One region of the Enterobacter cloacae complex sp. genome, then DNA from elsewhere that is predicted to be linked to it. Evidence: predicted binding sites of a transcription regulator. Region 1 holds the regulator's gene; the other holds the start of a gene.
What was found. The regulator Fur, encoded in region 1, represses iron uptake genes when iron is present. The targets are predictions, from matches to a motif close to ATAATAATGAGAACNACTATCAA.
Positions count from the first base shown of each region.

Region 2: the regulator Fur is predicted to act here: its motif matches at 1,659-1,681, upstream of sufA (Fe-S cluster assembly scaffold SufA).

Region 1 covers NZ_LT991957.1:3,448,917-3,453,128, reverse strand. The annotation lists gene ybfF (esterase) at 1-558, shown strand, start outside; gene ybfE (LexA regulated protein) at 687-974, shown strand; gene fldA (flavodoxin FldA) at 1,130-1,660, shown strand; gene fur (ferric iron uptake transcriptional regulator) at 1,952-2,398, shown strand; gene chiQ (ChiQ/YbfN family lipoprotein) at 2,491-2,817, opposite strand; gene chiP (chitoporin ChiP) at 2,865-4,212, opposite strand, start outside.
Region 2 covers NZ_LT991957.1:4,019,145-4,023,356, forward strand. The annotation lists gene DBR02_RS19800 (diguanylate phosphodiesterase) at 1-481, shown strand, start outside; gene DBR02_RS19805 (MerR family transcriptional regulator) at 671-1,399, shown strand; gene sufA (Fe-S cluster assembly scaffold SufA) at 1,721-2,089, shown strand; gene sufB (Fe-S cluster assembly protein SufB) at 2,098-3,588, shown strand; gene sufC (Fe-S cluster assembly ATPase SufC) at 3,598-4,212, shown strand, end outside.

The DNA.
Region 1 (4,212 bases):
GATACACTCGATGCGAATAATATTCAGAAAGCGACGCTCATCGGGCATTCAATGGGCGGTAAAGCGGTGATGGCGCTCACCGCGCTGGCCCCCGAGCGGATTTCCGGGCTGGTGGTCATTGACGTTGCGCCCGTCAATTACGACGTTCGCCGTCACGATGAGATTTTCGCTGCCATCAACGCCGTGACGGCGTCAGGCGTCTCCACACGCCAGCAGGCGGCTGCCGTTATGCGCGAGCATCTCGATGAAGAAGGCGTGGTGCAGTTTCTGCTGAAATCATTTGTCGACGGACAATGGCGCTTTAACGTTCCGGTCCTGTGGGATCAGTATTCGCATATTGTGGGCTGGGAAACCGTCCCCGCCTGGCCGCACCCTACCCTCTTCATTCGTGGCGGCAACTCTCCTTACGTTACTGATGCGTACCGTGACGCGCTGCTGGCGCAATTCCCGCAGGCACGCGCTCACGTCATTGCCGGTGCCGGGCACTGGGTACATGCAGAAAAACCTGACGCCGTCCTGCGCGCCATTCGCCGCTATCTCACTGATACCGCGAATTGATTAAAAAGCCAGCGACCGGAAGACGACGGGCTTCCAGTCGTTGGCGTGTGGATTTGGGTGATGTATGATGGCGCGCTTATCGCCCGGGCATTAGCAGGGCGGCGTGTATCCCCCGAAGTCTCAGAATCATGGCCAAAGAACAAACGGACCGTACGACACTAGATCTGTTCGCGAATGAGCGTCGACCGGGACGACCGAAAACGAATCCGCTTTCGCGCGATGAACAGCTGCGTATCAATAAACGCAACCAGCTTAAACGCGATAAAAATCGTGGGCTTAAGCGTGTCGAACTGAAGCTGAATGCCGATGCCGTCGATGCGCTTAACGCGTTAGCTGACGCGCGCAACATAAGCCGCAGCGAACTGATCGAAGAGATGCTGATCGCCCAGCTTGAGACGTTACGCGGCAAGGCGTGAGTCAGAAAATCCTCAATATTACCTTTTTCATGTAGCACAGAGTGCAGTCCTGCGTGATAGCTGTTTCCGCAGGGTTGTCTGTTCTGCTATTATTGCCCTTATCCGTGGACAATTTGCGCCACCATACCATTAAGTTTCAAGAGGTTATTTTACTCATGGCAATCATCGGCATTTTCTTTGGCAGTGATACCGGCAATACTGAAAATATCGCAAAAAACATTCAAAAACAGCTCGGTAAAGACGTTGCTGATGTGCATGACATCGCCAAGAGCAGCAAAGAAGATCTCGAGGGCTATGACATCCTGCTGCTGGGCATCCCGACCTGGTACTACGGTGAAGCCCAGTGTGACTGGGACGATTTCTTCCCGACGCTGGAAGAAGTTGACTTCAACGGCAAGCTGGTTGCCCTGTTCGGCTGCGGCGATCAGGAAGATTATGCGGAGTATTTCTGTGATGCGCTGGGCACCATTCGCGACATCATTGAGCCACGCGGCGCGGCGATCGTCGGTCACTGGCCAACGGCGGGCTATCACTTCGAGGCTTCTAAAGGTCTGGCAGATGACGAGCACTTCGTTGGCCTGGCCATTGACGAAGACCGCCAGCCAGAGCTGACCGCTGAGCGCGTAGAGAAATGGGTTAAGCAGGTTCGCGAAGAGTTGAACTTGGACGATATCCTTAACGCCTGATATCCCTGCGGCGCAGCTCCGGTTGCGCCCGTTTTCCAGGTAAAACCGATTAAATTAATTGCTACAAACTTTTAACTTTTTCGCTCAGACCTGTACAATATCCCCCTGGTAAAAAGTGGGTGCCATCGAACAAGTTTATTGGTGATACCACGTTTTTATAAGCATACTTTGCTTGAGACTTGCAGTTTTCATTTAGGCATGGCAGTTCTATAATGAGACGCATTATCCCAAGTGCATTTTCTGTCACTTCTTCTTTTGAAGTGAATCGTTTAGCAACAGGACAGATTCCGCATGACTGACAACAATACCGCATTAAAGAAAGCTGGCCTGAAAGTAACGCTTCCTCGGTTAAAAATCCTTGAAGTGCTTCAGGGGCCAGACAATCACCATGTCAGTGCGGAAGACCTTTACAAGCGTCTTATCGATATGGGTGAAGAGATTGGGCTGGCAACCGTCTATCGTGTGCTGAACCAGTTTGACGACGCGGGCATTGTTACTCGTCATAATTTCGAAGGCGGCAAGTCCGTGTTCGAACTGACTCAGCAGCACCACCACGATCACCTGATCTGCCTCGACTGTGGCAAGGTCATTGAATTTAGCGATGATTCCATTGAATCACGCCAGCGTGAAATCGCCGCCCGTCATGGCATCCGCCTGACTAACCACAGCCTGTACCTGTATGGTCACTGCGCTGAAGGGGATTGCCGCGAAAATGAACATGCGCACGACGCAAAATAAGTGAGTGTTCATACTCTGAGCCAGCCGTGAGGTTGGCTTTTTTTTTGCCTGAAAAAAGCCCGGTGACACTGCGCCACCGGGCGTAAAGCAACTTATTTATTGTTATTGCGTATCTCGTTCCAGATCTTATCGCAACGCTTCGCCACTTCCTGATCGTTACCGGTTTTACGCGCCTGAATGCAGGCCTGGTAATCCATCACGCGAACGTTTTCCTGCGTGGCGAATTGCTCATGGGCTTTGTCTTTTTTCAGCACGTTCAGCACGCTTTGACAGGCCTCAATCTTCTCAGGAGAACCCTGTGCGGTATTGATGCACGCGCTGTAGGCCTCTTTCAGACGGGAGTCCTCTTTCGGCGCCTGATCCTGCACGCATGCCACCAGCCCGAAGGCCAGCAACGCAACGATTACCCTTTTATTCATCATGTTCAGTCTCCATAACGGCGGGACACCGCCCGCCGCAGCATTCATCAGAAGATGGTAAATGGCGCAATGACCATGAATTTCACGTCACGTTCATCCTGGAAGATGTTGCCGTAGCCGCCCGCGTAGCTCGGGATATCGGAGTGGTTGTCATACTGGGTGAAGTGCAGTTTGAACATCGTGCCTTTCGCACGGCCCTCCTGAAGGGTGTAAATCGCATCCAGGCTGTATGAAGACTCTTTCAGACGGTAGTTTGGATCGTAGTACGCGTCTGGCGTTGCCATATCCCCGGGCTTCGCATCCCAGGCGTACGCGTAGGATGCTCCCACTGCCCATCCGGGCAGGTTCCAGTTTTTCAGGTCATACATTGCGCCGAAGAAGACCGCCTTTTCGCCGTCGGCGTTAAAGTCAGAGCGGTTATCCCACCAGATATCCAGACGACCGTTAGAGGAGGCGTAGGTAGGCGTCATACGTTGCAGGAAGTAACCCTGCTGCCCTTCGGCCTTAACCCACGTCCCTTCCAGGCGTAAATCAACCTGGCCGACCTTGTAGCCGAAGGTCAGCGCCTGCAACCATGCGGTACCGTCATAGATATCATTTACGCTGCCATCGCTGACCTTATCGCGCGTGCCGTAGAACTGATAGCTGGTACTCAGCGGGCTACCTGCGATATCAAATTTATAGCTGGCCTTAGCAAAGTACTGATCGATATAGCCTTCAGCCTGACCGAACGCCGCTTCCAGCACCAGATCGTTTTTAAAGTCATACTTCGCGCCAAGAGAGTGGAGATACTCGACTTTGGTTTTTTTATCGTTCTGGTAGAACTTGTCCATCTCAATGTGCCACGGCGCTTTGTACTCGTTGGTCCACATATAGGAGAAGCTCAACGCCCCCGCATCGCCGTAGTCAAAATTAGCGCCGGCTTCCGCCCCCTGATAGGTACCTGGCATAAAGCTCCAGTGCGGCGCTAACAGCGTTTGTCCTGTTGGCTGGATATACCCCCCGCGCGCCCAGACCGGACCATATTTGAATTTTGCCGCCGCTTTATAGAGGCTGATACCGCTTTTATCGCCGGACCAGTCTTCGTCGTAGGCTTTATTGCTGGAGGAGAACGCAATTTCGTTCGGGTGGCCGCTGTCGCCATTTTCGGCCATTTCAATTGCGGTGAAAGCAGCAATATCAATCCCGAACATATCGGCGGCATATCCCGACTGGAAATCCAGGTTGGCGTTCCAGGTCGAGTGAGAAAGGTTGGTTTTGTATTTATTTTCAGTGACGTCTTTACGGTCACGCTCACGCTGCCAGTAATAAATACCGCCCGTGAGGGTGGAATCTTCAATGAAGCCTGCTGCTTTTGCCTCTGGCGCAATCACCAGGCCCGACATTGCTGTCACA
Region 2 (4,212 bases), 570 kb from region 1:
GCTGGTCAATGTACCCGGTGCCGTCGATTTTTTACTTATGGTAATAGAGGCGAACGGTTTTGTGCCGGAACAAATTGTGGTCGAGTTTACCGAGAGTGAGGCGATCTCGCGCTTTGAAGAGTTCACCAGCGCGGTCAGACAGCTTAAAAGCGCCGGTATTAGCGTGACCATCGATCACTTTGGTGCGGGGTTCGCCGGCCTGCAACTGCTGGCCCAGTTCCAGCCGGACAGAATTAAGATTAATCGTGATTTGATTGCCAACGTGCACAAGAGCGGCCCGCGTCAGGCTATCGTTCAGGCGATCATTAAATGCTGCGCGTCCCTGGAAATTATGTTCTGCGCAGTCGGCGTAGAGCTGGCTGAAGAGTGGATGTGGCTGGAATCTGCCGGCATTTCTCAGTTCCAGGGACATCTGTTCGCCAGCCCGCAACTGGGGGGCATTCCGGCAATTGCCTGGCCAGAGAAAAAATACGATTTTTAGAAATCCTGTACGTAACTCTTAAGAGTTACCTGTACGTTTGGCTAAATTTATACAACAATACATTAACGAGTGGGTGGTTCTTTGGGCCATTCACTTGCCTCCGAAGCCGGAGTTAGTTATACAAATATATTGTACAATCTGATAAGGTTGGTTTGGTTAGGTATGGAAGTGTTGTGCGTGAGGGAGTTAATGGCCTATTACAGTATCGGCGAAGTGGCCGAACGATGCGGTATCAACCCCGTTACGCTGCGTGCCTGGCAGCGCCGTTATGGATTGTTGAAGCCGCAGCGCAGCGAAGGGGGTCATCGTCAGTTTGACGATGAAGATATCCTGCGTATCGAAGAGATCAAACGCCTGATGAAAACGGGTGTTTCGGTCGGCAAAGTAAAAGCGCTTCTTGAAAATACAGAAGTGATGACTCAGGGGAACTGGGCATCGTTTCAGGAAGAGATGTTAACCGTTCTGCGCTACGCCAATCCGGCAAAGCTGCGCGCCAAAATCGGTGAGTTCCGTCGCGATCATGCGATGGATGTTCTGATTGATAACATCATCACCCCTGTACGACAGCGAATGAACCAGGACCAGAATACGGTGCGCCATATGGCGAGCCTGCTTGATGGCGTCCTGATTGAGTTTGCCGTTACAAGCCTGGTGGAATCGCGCAAAAAAGCCGGTAAAGACGCGCTGCTGATAGGGTGGGAGTGCGACGACCGTACGCATTTGTGGCTGGAAGCGGCCCGTCTGGCCTACAAGGGCTGGCATATTGACGTGCTGGCCGAGCCGATTGATTCTCCGCGTCCGGAACTCTTCCCGGGGCAAAAAATTTTCGTCTGGACCGGTAAAGATCCAACGCCTCGCCAGCAGCAACAGCTCGACCACTGGCGTGAACAGGGCTTTGCCGTCGCGTTCCATCACTGAAGTTAAGGGGTCCGTCAGGGCCTTTTTGTTTGCTCCAGTACACTTTCTTATCGAACGATAGCTATCTCAAAAATAGGTATTACCAATACAATTTTTCTTTTTGCCCTTCACCTTACCGCCTTTTCTCTGAAATGCATTATTTATCAATGCATTGAACAACTATCACCATCCCATCCGCATCCCGTCACAGGGTCTATGCTTAAAGAAAGTAGCCAAAAAGGGCGGTTTAGCCCAAAGCCCCTGCTGTCAGGGGGTTGAAGTGATAATCGTTATCACTAACATGGTGTTATGCCCTGGTGGCTTATCAGATGAGGTGGACCTATGGAATTGCATTCAGAAACCTTCAATCCGGCCGATTTTGCCTGGCGTGGCTTAACGCTTAGGCCTGCGGCGGCGGCGCACATTCATGAGCTGGTGGCTAAAAACCCCGACATCCTCGGCGTACGTTTAGGCGTTAAGCAGACGGGCTGCGCGGGGTTTGGCTACGTGCTGGACACCGTCACCGAACCTGCAAAGGATGACCTGGTCTTTGAAACTGACGGCGCTAAGCTCTACGTCGCGCTACAGGCTATGCCGTTTATCGATGGAACTGAAGTCGACTACGTTCGTGAAGGTTTAAACCAGTTATTCAAATTTCATAACCCGAAAGCCCAGAACGAATGTGGCTGCGGCGAAAGCTTTGGGGTATAGGCGGTACTATGTCTCGTAATACTGAAGCAACGAGTGATGTAAACACCTGGAGCGGCGGAAACCTCAACTACAAAGAGGGGTTCTTCACGCAGCTGCAAACCGATGAGCTGGCGAAAGGCATCAGTGAAGATGTCGTGCGCGCTATTTCAGCCAAACGTAACGAGCCTGAATGGATGCTGGCGTTTCGCCTGAGCGCGTTTCGTGCGTGGCAGGAGATGGAAGAGCCCCACTGGCTGAAAGCGCACTACGATAAGCTGAACTATCAGGATTACAGCTACTACTCCGCGCCGTCCTGCGGCAGCTGTGATGACACCTGTGCCTCGCAGCCCGGCGCGGTACAGCAAACCGGTGCAGAGAACAGCTTCCTGAGCAAAGAGGTGGAAGAGGCGTTCAATCAGCTCGGCGTGCCCGTGCGCGAGGGTAAAGAGGTGGCGGTAGACGCCATTTTTGACTCCGTCTCGGTGGCGACCACCTACCGTGAAAAGCTGGCGGAGCAGGGGATTATTTTCTGCTCCTTTGGTGAAGCCATTCACGATCACCCTGAGCTGGTGAAAAAATACATCGGCACCGTGGTGCCCAGTAACGATAACTTCTTTGCCGCACTGAATGCGGCGGTGGCGTCAGACGGCACCTTTATCTACGTGCCGAAAGGCGTACGCTGCCCGATGGAGCTCTCGACCTATTTCCGCATCAACGCAGAAAAAACCGGGCAGTTTGAACGCACCATTCTGGTGGCGGACGAGGGCAGCTACGTCAGCTATATCGAAGGCTGTTCCGCGCCGGTGCGCGACAGCTACCAGCTGCACGCGGCGGTGGTTGAGGTGATCATCCATAAAGACGCGGAAGTGAAATACTCTACGGTGCAGAACTGGTTCCCGGGCGACGGCAATACTGGCGGTATTCTGAACTTCGTCACCAAGCGCGCGCTGTGCGAAGGCGAAAACAGCAAAATGTCCTGGACGCAGTCAGAAACCGGCTCCGCCATTACCTGGAAATACCCGAGTTGCATCCTGCGCGGGGATAACTCCATCGGGGAATTTTACTCCGTGGCGCTGACCAGCGGTCATCAGCAGGCCGATACCGGCACCAAGATGATCCACATCGGTAAAAACACCAAATCGACCATCATCTCGAAAGGGATCTCCGCCGGACACAGCCAGAACAGCTATCGCGGGCTGGTGAAAATCATGCCGACGGCCACCAACGCGCGTAACTTCACCCAGTGCGATTCCATGCTGATTGGCGCCGACTGCGGGGCACATACCTTCCCGTACGTCGAGTGCCGCAATAACAGCGCCCAGCTGGAGCACGAGGCGACCACGTCACGCATCGGTGAAGATCAGCTTTTCTACTGCCTGCAACGCGGGATCAGTGAAGAAGATGCGATTTCAATGATTGTTAACGGCTTCTGTAAGGACGTGTTCTCCGAACTGCCGCTGGAATTTGCCGTTGAAGCCCAGAAACTCCTCGCCATTAGTCTTGAACACAGCGTCGGTTAAGGAAAGTACATGTTAAGCATTAAAGATTTACAGGTCAGCGTGGAAGAGAAAGCGATCCTGCGTGGCCTCAATTTTGACGTCAAGCCGGGTGAAGTTCACGCCATCATGGGGCCAAACGGCTCCGGGAAAAGTACGCTTTCAGCGACGCTGGCAGGACGCGAGGACTATGAAGTCATAAGCGGCTCCGTTGAGTTTAACGGCAAAGATCTGCTGGAGATGTCGCCGGAAGAGCGTGCCGGTGAAGGCATCTTTATGGCCTTCCAGTATCCGGTGGAAATTCCGGGCGTCAGCAACCAGTTCTTCCTGCAAACCGCGCTGAACGCGGTGCGCAAGTATCGCGGACTTGAGGCGCTGGATCGCTTTGACTTCCAGGATCTGATGGAAGAGAAAATTAAGCTGCTGAAAATGCCGGAAGATCTGCTCACTCGCTCGGTAAACGTGGGTTTCTCCGGCGGTGAGAAAAAACGTAACGATATTCTGCAAATGGCGGTGCTTGAGCCGGAGCTGTGCATTCTCGACGAGACCGACTCCGGTCTGGATATCGACGCCCTGAAGATCGTCGCTGACGGGGTGAACTCTCTGCGTGACGGGAACCGCTCATTTATTATCGTAACGCACTACCAG